Regions from separate parts of the Caballeronia sp. ATUFL_F1_KS4A genome, predicted to be linked through region 3. Evidence: riboswitches for the same ligand, from Rfam matches in the RefSeq annotation. Region 3 holds a riboswitch; each other region holds the start of a gene.

Region 1 (3,603 bases), on a different contig from region 3:
GGCACGCCGCGGCTATCGGCGGCGAGCATCGCTTTCGATTCCGCCGCGCCGATGAAACCGACCGGAAAGCCGAGAATGAGCGCGGGCTTCGGCGCGCCGGCATCGATCATGTCGAGCAGATGGAAGAGCGCGGTCGGCGCGTTGCCTATCGCGACGATCGCGCCTTCGAGTTGCGCACGCCATAGTTCGAGCGCGGCGGCCGAGCGCGTGTTGCGCATCGCGCGGGCGCGCTCGGGAATCGAGGGATCGCTCAAGGTGCAGATCACGCGGTTGTCGGCGGGCAAGCGCGCGCGCGTGATGCCCTCGGCGACCATGCGCGCATCGCACAGGATCGGCGCGCCTGCTGCAAGCGCCTTTCTTCCGATGCTGCCCGCGCCGGGCGAGAAGCGCAGATCGCTCACGATATCCACCATGCCGCACGCATGGATCAGCCGCACGGCGAGCTTCTCCAGATCGGCGGGAATGGCGGCGAGGTCGGCTTCGGCGCGGATCGTCGCAAAGGACTGACGATAAATCTCCGCGCCGTCGCGGATGTAGTCAAGCATCGGCATGGCTCCGGGCGAGCCGTTCGGCCGCCTCTTCGATGGTCAGATTGCGCGCGACGGCTCGTGCGTCGCGATGTAAGTCGTATCGTCCGGGCGCGACTGCGTAGAGCGTGACCGGAACCGGATGCGCCGCCGCGCACGAACGCTCGCAGCCGCTCAGATGCACCTGCGTCCCGTCATCCGAAGGCAGGAGCGCGGCGAGCCGGTGAGCATCGGCTTTGGTGTCGGCACGGCTCTTTGCGCAGCCTTCCGAACCCGCGCACGCGATGAGGCGCGCGAGCGGTTCGTGCGCGCCGGTTGCAAGGCCGAGCGCGTGCAGCCCTTGCAGCACGTCATGCGCTGAATGCGCCGCGAGGTCGGGAATCAGCACGCTTTGCCACGGCGTCATCGTCAGGCGGCTTGCGCCGTGTGCGTCGGCGAGATTGGCGAGCGCTTCGAGCGTCGTCGCATCGAGACGGCCCAGCGGCGTTTGCGCACCCGCGTACCACGTCGCGCGATGCGGCTCCTCGTGCGCGCCGAGACGCAGCGATGCATCGGCGGGTGCGCGTGTCCATGTCGCGATATCGGCGTCGAAACGCAAGGCGTCGAGAAAGCGCGCAACGCCGATACGCGCAAGCAGATCGCGCATGCGATGTTCTTCAGGCGTCGCCAGCGCGAGAAAGCTGCGCAACACGTTCAGGACGAACATCACGAGATCGTCGCGCGAGATCGCGCCGAGCGCCGGATCGCGCATCGTTCCGGCGAGGCCGAATGCGAAGCGCGCGCCATCCTCGATGGCGGAAAGCCAAACATCGTGCGGATGATCGAGCATCGCGAGGCGCTCGCCGGCGTCGAGCTGGAGCGCGAATTTCGGCGACAGCGCATGCAGCGACGCATCGGCCTGCATCGCATCGACGATCCGCGCGGCGAGCGCGCGCGTGCCGTCGTCCGCGAGCGGGCTCAGCATTACGTTGCGGATGTCGTCTGCGCCCGCCGTCGACGGGCCGAGGCCCGCGTCGAGGGCGCAGACGACGAGCGCGGCGTGGGCATCGTCGCGAATGCCGCGCAGTTGCAGATTCGCGCGATTGGTCACTTCGATCACGCCCGAGCCGCACTCGCGAGCCGCACGCGCGACGGCCCGCGCCGCCCGCGTGCTCAACACGCCGCCCGCGAGACGCAGACGCGCAAGGCCGCCATCGCGCGCGGGCACGATGCGCATCAGGCCCGGGCATGCGGAAGCACGCGGCGTTGCGTTGAGCGATGAGCGGTCGAAAGAATTCAAAAGCGTGACCCGTTGGGCTTCGCGCGTGATGAGCGAACCGGTACACCCCGCCCGGTCGGCGTCGCGCGAATGCGTTGGGTCGGCAGGTCTCTTGGCTGGCAGGTCGACATTCGCGCCGGCCTTCCCGGTAAAAACCAGTGGCAGTGGAGCGCGGACTCGCTGCGTACAATTGCGGGGGCAGCCACAGTTTTGCTGTGTTCCCTTTTAAGCCCTCGGTCTCACGACCCCGGGCGCCGACGGACCTGTATTATGCCCGCTTTTATCGACCCTCCGAGCGCTTCCGGCATGTATCCGGGAACGCGATCGGAATCGCTGCAAGGAGACCGCGCATGTCGAACTGGCTGACCGTGGTGGGCATCGGCGAAGACGGCTGGCACGGACTTTCCCGCGCCGCGCGTCGCGCGCTTCTCGACGCCCAGTCGATCCACGGCGGCGAACGTCATCTCGCGTTGCTGCCGGATCGCATCGCCGCGCGCCGCATGCCGTGGCCGAAACCCTTTTCGCTCGATGCCGTGCTCGCCGACCGCGGCGACGGCAAGACGCGCATCTGCGTGCTCGCGAGCGGCGATCCGATGTGCTTCGGCGTCGGCGCGACGCTCGCGCGCGAAGTCGCCAACGGCGAAATGCGCGTCATTCCCGCGCCGTCGTCGCTGTCGCTCGCGGCGGCGCGCCTGTGCTGGGCGCTCCAAGACGCCGTCTGCGTATCGCTCGTCGGGCGGCCGGCGGCGTCGCTGCTCGCGAATCTGCATCGCGGCGTGCGCCTCATCGTGCTGAGCGCGGACGGCACGACGCCCGCCGCCGTCGCCACGCTTCTGACCGCGCATGGTTTCGGCGCGAGCCGCATGACCGTCTTCGAGCATCTCGGCGGCAGCGACGAACGCCGCATCGACGAGCGTGCCGACGACTGGCGCGAGCCCGTCGTTGCCGCGCTCAATCTCATCGCGATCGAGTGCCGGACGCACGCCGGCCACGCCGGGCCGCCGCTCACGCCCGGTCTCGCCGACGACGCCTACCGCCACGACGGCCAGTTGACGAAGCGCGACGTGCGCGCCGTGACGCTCGCGCGCCTCGCGCCGCAGCCCGGCGAACTGCTGTGGGACGTCGGCGCGGGCTGCGGCTCGATCGGCATCGAATGGATGCGCGCGCACGGCGCGTGTCGGGCGATCGCGATCGAAGCGAACGAGAGCCGTCAGCGTCTCATCGAATACAACCGCGATGCGCTCGGCGTGCCCGCGCTGCAACTCGTCAGAGGCGAAGCGCCCGCCGCGCTCGACGGCCTTCCCGCGCCGGACGCGGTGTTCATCGGCGGTGGATTGACGGTGCCGGGCCTGCTCGATGCGTGCTGGGCGCGTCTGCGTCAGGGGGGGCGGCTCGTCGCCAATGCGGTGACGCTGCAAAGCGAGGCGGCGCTCGTCGAATGGCGCGCGCGGCACGGCGGCGAGCTGACGCGCATCGGCGTCGCGCAGGCGGAACCGCTCGGCAGCTTCGACACGTGGCGTCAGGCGCTGCCGATCACCGTCCTGCACGCGAGCAAACCGTGATGCGTCATGCGTGAAGAGACGCCGGAGAAAGCCGCGCCGCTGCGCAGCGGCTACACGACAGGAAGCTGCGCGACCGCGACGAGTCTCGCGGCCGCGCGCCTCTTGCTGCTCGGCGAGACGAGCGAGCGCGCGGAGATCGTCCTGCCGAAGGGCCAGCGCGTGACGATGATGCTTTCGTTCTGCCGCCGTTTACCCGATGAAAGCGCCGCCGCCGAAGCCGGCGTCATCAAGGATGCGGGCGACGATCCCGACGTCA
Region 2 (3,603 bases), on a different contig from region 3:
AACATCGCGAGCATCTGCTTGCGCTCTTTCGCGAGCGCGACGAGCCGCTCGATGCCGTACGGCCAGTACGATTCGCCGCCGAGATGATCGACGATCACGACCTTCGCGTGACGCAATACATCGTCGACATAGAAATCGACCGATGCGGGCTGACGCAGAAACGATTGATTCGCGAGCCGCACGTCGGGAAAGCCGGGCTCGAGACGCGGAAACGCGCTCGCGAGCAACGCGAGCGTCGTATCGGCGGAGCTGAGCACGACGATCGGCGCGCTCGTCTGATCGATACGCATGACGCCCTGCGCGTCGTCGACGAAGCCTCCCGGCGTCGTGCGGAGCAGATGCATCGCGGTTACGCCTGCACGGGCGCGCTCGCGAGCGCGGCGTCGAACGCGCGTTGCAGCGTCGCGCGTTCGAGGTCTTCGCCGATCAGCACGAAGCGGCTTTGGGTCTTCGCTTCGCCCGCTTCCCAGCGGCGGTCGAAGTAACTGTCGAAGCGTCGTCCGACGCCTTGCACGACGAGCCGCATCGCCGCGCCCGGCAACGCAGCGAAACCCTTCACGCGATAGATCGTGTGCTGCTCGACGAGCGCATGCAGCGCGGCCAGCGCCTGCTCGCGCGATTCGACGTTGCCATGCACGACGACCGAATCGAACTCGTCATGATGATGATCGGCGTGGCCTGCTTCATCGGGCGAACCGTGATGATCGTGCCGCAAATGAATCGTCTCTTCCGATGCGGATTCGAGACCGAGCAATGTATGCACATCGAGCCTGCCCATCTGCGCGGGCACGATCTTCACTTCGGGCGGAATCTCGGGCCGCACGAGCGCTTCGACCTTTCGCAGGGCTTCATCATCCATGAGATCGGTCTTGTTGACGATGACGAGATCGGCAGACGAAAGCTGGTCCTCGAACAATTCATGCAGCGGCGATTCGTGATCGAGATTGGGATCGGCCTTGCGTTGCGCATCGACGGCGACGGGATTCGCCGCGAACTGACCGCTCGCGGCAGCGGGTCCATCGACCACGGTCACGACGGCATCGACGGTGAATGCGTTCTTGATCGACGGCCAGTTGAACGCCTGCACGAGCGGCTTCGGCAAAGCGAGACCGGACGTTTCGATCAGCACGTGATCGATGCTCTCGCGCCGCTCGACGAGTTGTTCCATGACCGGATAGAACTCTTCCTGCACGGTGCAGCAGAGACAACCGTTCGCGAGCTCGTACAGATTGCGGTCTTTGGAGCCGGCTTCATCGTCGCAACCGATGCCGCAACCCTTCAAAATCTCCCCGTCGATGCCGAGCTCGCCGAACTCGTTGACGATCACCGCGATGCGCTGGCCTTGCGCATTGGAGAGGATATGCCGCATCAGTGTGGTCTTGCCGCTGCCGAGAAAGCCGGTCACGACCGTGACGGGAATCTTGCGGGTTTGCATCGTCGCTCCGTGGCTTCGGTTGCATGCGCTTCATGTCGCGCGATGCCTGGCAACGCGGCTGGATGAAAGGGAAACGCACGCTTTTATGGATCATGGGCCGCGCCGCATCCCCGCGACAGCAAGCCCCGCTCAAAGTCTGGCCGGTATCCGGGCTGACGACGACGCCGCTTCGCCTTCCCGCGCGTTTCTCACGCGCAGTGGCTTCGAAGCCGGCTTCCCGTACACGCGATGAAAATGCCGTGCGCGGTGAATCGCTTACCGTTGCGGGGGCAGCGCAGGTTGACGTGCGTTCGACGAATCGAAAGGAACGCGCCCTGCTTCCCGTTTAACTGCGCACGAGAGAATCCGCGCGCGAGCACCAAAACTGCGTGAAAGTCTAGGCCCGGCGGGCGCGAGCGTCAAGAAAGGTGGTAAGGTCGGCGCACATGGAATTCGTCATCGCCCACATGAATCAGCCCGCTGTCACGCGTCTTGCCGTGGGGATCGGCTGCACGCGGGGCGCGAGCGCCGACGCAATCGAGCACGCCGTGCGCGGCGCTTTGGGCACGCTTGCGTTCGGCGACATCGCCATCATCGCGAGCATCGACGCGAAACGGCACGAGGCGGGACTGCTCGCGTTCTGCGAGCGTCATCGTCTGACATTGCGCTTCTACGGCGCCGATGAAATCGCGCAAGCGCCGCGCACGGCGATATCGCATCATGCAATGGCGCATATGAACGTCGATGGCGTATGCGAGCCTTGCGCGCTGCTCGCGGGCAACGCGCGAACGCTCATCGTGCCAAAGACGATCGATTGTGGCGTAACCGTCGCGATCGCAGCGATGCATGCGCCCCGCGCGAACGGAACATGAATACCGGTCTTGCGGTCGTGCGCGGACGCGGCGTTTCGGCGAGCGGCTTCGCCACGACCGGTTTGAACTTGTCGCGGCAAAGCCAGACGAGAACGCCAAGCGCGACGAGTTCCAGATAGAGATAGAGCGCGTCCATTTGCTTGCTCCTCGAGTCGGTGATTACGTTGATTGCATGATGCCTGCCGTCTGTTAGCGCAGAATTAAGCCGCCGCCTGTTGTACGATACGGCCGTCTTTCTCTGGAGCTCCCGTGAAAACCGATACCGAATCGCATCTGCGCATGACCCAGCGCCGCAAGGAAGGCCACGAGAAAAAGCAGGCCGCCGCCGATCACGAGAAAGGCCTTTTGATCGTGAATACCGGCAACGGCAAGGGCAAGACAACGGCCGCGTTCGGCATGGCGGTGCGCGTGCTCGGACACGGCATGAAGCTCGGCGTCGTGCAGTTCATCAAGGGCGCGCTGCATACATCGGAGCGCGATTTCCTCGGCGCAATCGCGCATTGCGATTTCGTCACCATGGGAGATGGCTACACCTGGAACACGCAGAATCGCGAAGCCGACATGGCCACCGCGCGCAAGGGCTGGAACGAAGCGCGCCGCATGATCGAGAGCGGCGAATATCAGATGGTCGTGCTCGACGAACTCAACACCGTGCTCAAGTACGAGTATCTGCCGCTCGATGAAGTGCTCGACGTGCTGAAGGCGCGGCCCGCGATGCTGCATGTCGTCGTGACCGGTCGCCACGCGCCCGATGCGTTGATCGAACTTGCCGATCTCGTCACGGAAATGCGGCTCGTGAAGCATCCGTATCGCGAGCAAGGCGTGAAAGCGCAACGCGGCGTCGAGTTCTGAGCGATGCCCGACTGCCCCGCTCTCTTCATCGGCGCGAGTGCGTCGCATCAAGGCAAGACCACGGTGACGGCGGCGCTTGCGCGTCATCACGCGCGCCGAGGCCTGACGGTACGCGTGTTCAAGACCGGCCCGGATTTTCTCGATCCGATGATTCTCGAACGCGCATGCGGCGCGCCCGTTTATTCGCTGCATCTGTCGATGGTCGGGCTCGATGCGTGCCGCGCGTTGCTCGCCAAGGCCGCGCGCGAGGCCGATCTCATTCTCATCGAAGGCGTGATGGGTCTCTTCGACGGCACGCCGAGCAGCGCCGATCTGGCCGCCACGTTCAACGTACCGGTGCTCGCGGTGATCGGCGCGCACGGCATGGCGCAGACGTTCGGCGCCATTGCGTTCGGGCTCGCGCGTTATCGCGAAGATGTGCCCTTTCATGGCGTGCTCGCGAATCGCGTTGCATCGGCGCGCCAT
Region 3 (3,603 bases):
GATCTGCATCTGATCGCGCATGAAGTTGCGCGCCTGATAGTTGCGTACGCCCGTCCACGGCAAGGTTTTTTTCGGCGCGTGCGCGAGATGATCGATGCTCGCTTCGTCCGGTTCGGACTTCATCAGCCAGTAGCGCATGGTCGTGTGCATGAATCGAAGAGCGAACGGCAGGGACAAACGAAAACGGCATCGGAAAAACCGATGCCGTTTCTTGAATGAGGTCCCCGCCACAGCCGCTAGGCCGGCATCCTGAACCTGGGTTCAAGATTGGTCGCGGTAAGCAACACTTCGGGTACATCGGACTAGCGACGCGCGCGCCCGTGCTGCAAGGTTCCGCAACCGTGCCAATGTAGCATTGGTTCAAGGAATATATGACCTTGGCGTACCAGGCAGGGAAACGTCACTCTACACCAATCGTTTGCCTTCTGCAGCCTCTTCACGCTACTTCGGCAGTTTCTTTTTTCGATTGACATTGCGCGCTGATTGACTCGACGCGCATCTGCCTTATTGCCCTTCGTGTTGCGCAATGACCGCGCCCAATTGCTCGTTCATCGAGTGCATCGTGCGGCGGATTTCTTCGGCGGGGAAGGCCTCGCCGTGACGCACGCTGTCCTGCAGCTTAAGCAATTCCGACGCCAGCGAAAGCGCCGCCATCACCGCGATGCGATCCGTGCCGCGCACGCTGCTTGCATTGCGCACTTTGTTCATTTCGGCGTCGACGCGCGCGACGGCTTCACGCAATGCGCCTTCGGTTTCCGGCGAGCACGCGAGACGATACGGCTGCCCGAGAATGGATACTTCGATCTGCGTGGTCGTCATGCCTTCTCTCCCTGATGATGCTCGCCGTGCAATTCCGTTTCATGTGCTTCCCGGGAATCGGCTTCGAGGAGATCGAGTTGATTGTCGGACTCGGCATGTTGCGCGGACTTGCCGCGCGGCAGCTTTTCGAGAATCGCGTTCAGGCGGATTTGCGCGTCGTCGATTTTCGCGGACAGCGAATCGCGTTCGGACTGCAGCGTATCGCGCTCTTCGCGCACTTGCGCGAGCTCGGCCTGCACGTTCGCATAGTCGGCGCGCAGCTGTTCGAGTTGTTCCTGCAGCGCTTGATGCGCCTGCTTGTGGCGCTCGCTGATCTGGATCAGCCGGCCGATGTTTCCTGACAGTGATTCGAGTTCGTTGAGCATGTGCTGCGTCCTCTAAAGACCTCGCATTTTAGCGCGGTTCAACGGAGCTTCCGATAAATGTCTCGTTTCGAGACGTAACAACACGCGATCTAGCGCTTAATCCTTCGAATCAAGCGCATGTCGCGATGCATTCGTGTGCAGAAAACGCGAGCGCCCCGCAACGCTCGTGATGACAGGCCGGCCGCTTCTCTTTCGCTTCTCGTTCGATTCGTCATGCGCCGCGCCAGTCTGCCCGCGCGGTTTTCTTGACGGCCCCGAACCGCGCTCCTACACTTGCCGCACTTTTGGTGCTCGCATCCGCGGATCTCGTGGATGCAGTCAAACGGGAAACAGGGAGCGAAGTCGCCGCAATCGACGACGAGCCAACCTGTGCTGCCCCCGCAACGGTAAGCGACCGCAACGCAAGTTGCAAGTCGTCTCATGCGCGATTTTGCCGCGCGAGCGTGTCGAAATTCGTCGCACGCGCGCGACTGCAAGAAACGTGTCGATGCCACTGCGCGCCATGCGCGGGAAGGCGAGACGATTGATCGCCAGCCCGGATACCGGCCGGAGTCCGACGCATCGGCGCGCATGGCGCGGTGCGTTCGTCGCGCATCGTCCTCGCGGGGAGCGGGGTCGCGCTCACGCGAAACGGAACACTTCACACATGGTATTGCCACTGGCCGCGCTCAGAAGCGGTCTCTCCCGTCATGGCGCGCTCGTTGCGGCCATCGGCGCCTTGCCGTTCGCCGGCGCTGCACAGGCGGCCCAGACGGAAGACAGCACGCAAACGCTTGCGCCCGTCGTCGTCACATCGACGCGCGCGCCGCAGCCGCTTGCCGAATCGATTCCGCAGACATCGCTTTTTGACGAGCAGGACATCGCCGATGCAAACGCAAGCGACGCGCTCGGACTCGTCGCGCTCGCGCCCGGCGTGCAGATCACGCGCAACGGCGGACCGGGCTCGAACTCGGGGCTTTTCATACGCGGTGCGGCGTCGTCGCAATCGCTCGTGCTGATCGACGGCGTGCGCGTCGAATCGGCGTCGCTCGGCGCGGCACAGCTATCGCAATTGATGCTCGACCAGATCGGGCGCGTCGAGGTCGTGAACGGCAACGTGTCGGCGCTCTATGGATCGAATGCGATTGGCGGCGTCGTGCAGATCTTCACGAAGGAAGGCGAGGCGCATCCGCCGCGCTTCAACTTCGAGGCCGAGTACGGCAGCTATCACACGCAGCGGCAATCGGCGGGCGTGAGCGGCGCGCTCGACAAGGACGGCCGCACGACCTTCAGCGTGAACGTCTCGCGCGAGAAAACCGACGGCTTCTCGTCGATCGATCCGGGAATCGCGCCCGGCGCCAATCCGAACGCGAACGGCTATCTGAACGAGAGCGTCGCGGCGACGCTGCGTCACGAGTTCAGCGACAAGTGGGACGCGGGCGTGCGCTTCCTGCAATCGAACGGCATCAACAGTTTCGACGATGCCTATGGCCAGCCGACCGATATCAACGAAACGCACGATCGCGTGCGCTCGGCGTCGGTGTTCGCGAACGGCCGCGTCACGGATACCTGGACGGCGCACTTCACGATCGCGCAGGGACAGGACCGCGCGAACATCGAGCAGAACGGCGTCTATACGAGCCGTTTCGATTCGGAGAACCGGCAATATACGTGGCAGAACGACGTGCGGATCAGCGACGCGCACAAGCTGCTCTTCGGCTACGAGCATCTCGATCAGACGCTCGATTCCGATCAGTTCAGCGCGCCCGACCGTCATGTGAATTCGATGTTCGCGGGTTACGTGGGGCACATCGGCGCGAACGAGTTGCAGGCGAATCTGCGCCGCGATCAGTATTCCGATTTCGGCGGCGCGAACAGCTACTATCTGGGCTACGCGTATAACTTCGACGCGCACTGGAAGGCGAGCGCGAGCTATTCGGCCTCGTTTCGCGCGCCGAGCTTCGACGATCTCTACTATCCGCTGAGCGGCAATCCGTCGATTCAGCCGGAGCGCAGTCATTCGGTCGAGGCGGCGTTGCAGTACGCATCGAATGCGCTCGGCGTGGTGCGCGTGACGCTTTTTCAGACGCGCTATTCGAATTTGATCGATTACGTGTCCGACGGCGGCTTCTACTATGTCGCGCAGAACGTCGGGCGCGCGAAGGTGCAGGGCATCGAGGGATCGTGGGCGGGGCACGTCGGCGCAACGGATGTGCGCGCGGGCGTCACGTTCCAGAATCCCGTCGACGAAACGAATCACGAGGATTTGACGCGGCGCGCGCGGCATTTCGCGACGCTGACGGCGCATCGCACGATCGGGCCGTGGCGCGTCGGTGGCGAATGGATCGTGAGCGGTCAACGCAGCGATTACGATTCGACGCTCGCGGGCTACGGCATCGTGAATCTGTCGGCGCGCTACGACATCTCGAAGTCGTGGTAC

Evidence for each region. A riboswitch is a leader RNA that binds a small molecule or an ion and turns the genes downstream of it on or off. The one in region 3 is predicted to bind cobalamin.
Region 1: linked by a shared signal. The riboswitch ahead of cobG (precorrin-3B synthase) and the one ahead of NCS03_RS03520 (TonB-dependent receptor domain-containing protein) in region 3 are both predicted to bind cobalamin.
Region 2: linked by a shared signal. The riboswitch ahead of cobW (cobalamin biosynthesis protein CobW) and the one ahead of NCS03_RS03520 (TonB-dependent receptor domain-containing protein) in region 3 are both predicted to bind cobalamin.

Annotation. Positions count from the first base shown of each region.
Region 1 is NZ_JALQEB010000030.1:111,058-114,660, reverse strand. It holds gene NCS03_RS18155 (precorrin-8X methylmutase) at 1-545, opposite strand, end outside; gene cobG (precorrin-3B synthase) at 538-1,806, opposite strand; cobalamin riboswitch at 1,871-2,059, opposite strand; gene cbiE (precorrin-6y C5,15-methyltransferase (decarboxylating) subunit CbiE) at 2,136-3,347, shown strand; gene NCS03_RS18140 (cobalt-precorrin-5B (C(1))-methyltransferase) at 3,354-3,603, shown strand, end outside.
Region 2 is NZ_JALQEB010000030.1:123,346-126,948, forward strand. It holds gene cobN (cobaltochelatase subunit CobN) at 1-344, opposite strand, end outside; gene cobW (cobalamin biosynthesis protein CobW) at 350-1,435, opposite strand; cobalamin riboswitch at 1,557-1,814, opposite strand; gene NCS03_RS18200 (cobalamin biosynthesis protein) at 1,861-2,286, shown strand; gene cobO (cob(I)yrinic acid a,c-diamide adenosyltransferase) at 2,536-3,138, shown strand; gene NCS03_RS18210 (cobyrinic acid a,c-diamide synthase CobB) at 3,142-3,603, shown strand, end outside.
Region 3 is NZ_JALQEB010000002.1:94,771-98,373, forward strand. It holds gene NCS03_RS03500 (EVE domain-containing protein) at 1-138, opposite strand, end outside; RNA gene ssrS (6S RNA) at 218-399, opposite strand; gene NCS03_RS03510 (cell division protein ZapA) at 505-819, opposite strand; gene NCS03_RS03515 (ATPase) at 816-1,184, opposite strand; cobalamin riboswitch at 1,452-1,749, shown strand; gene NCS03_RS03520 (TonB-dependent receptor domain-containing protein) at 1,831-3,603, shown strand, end outside.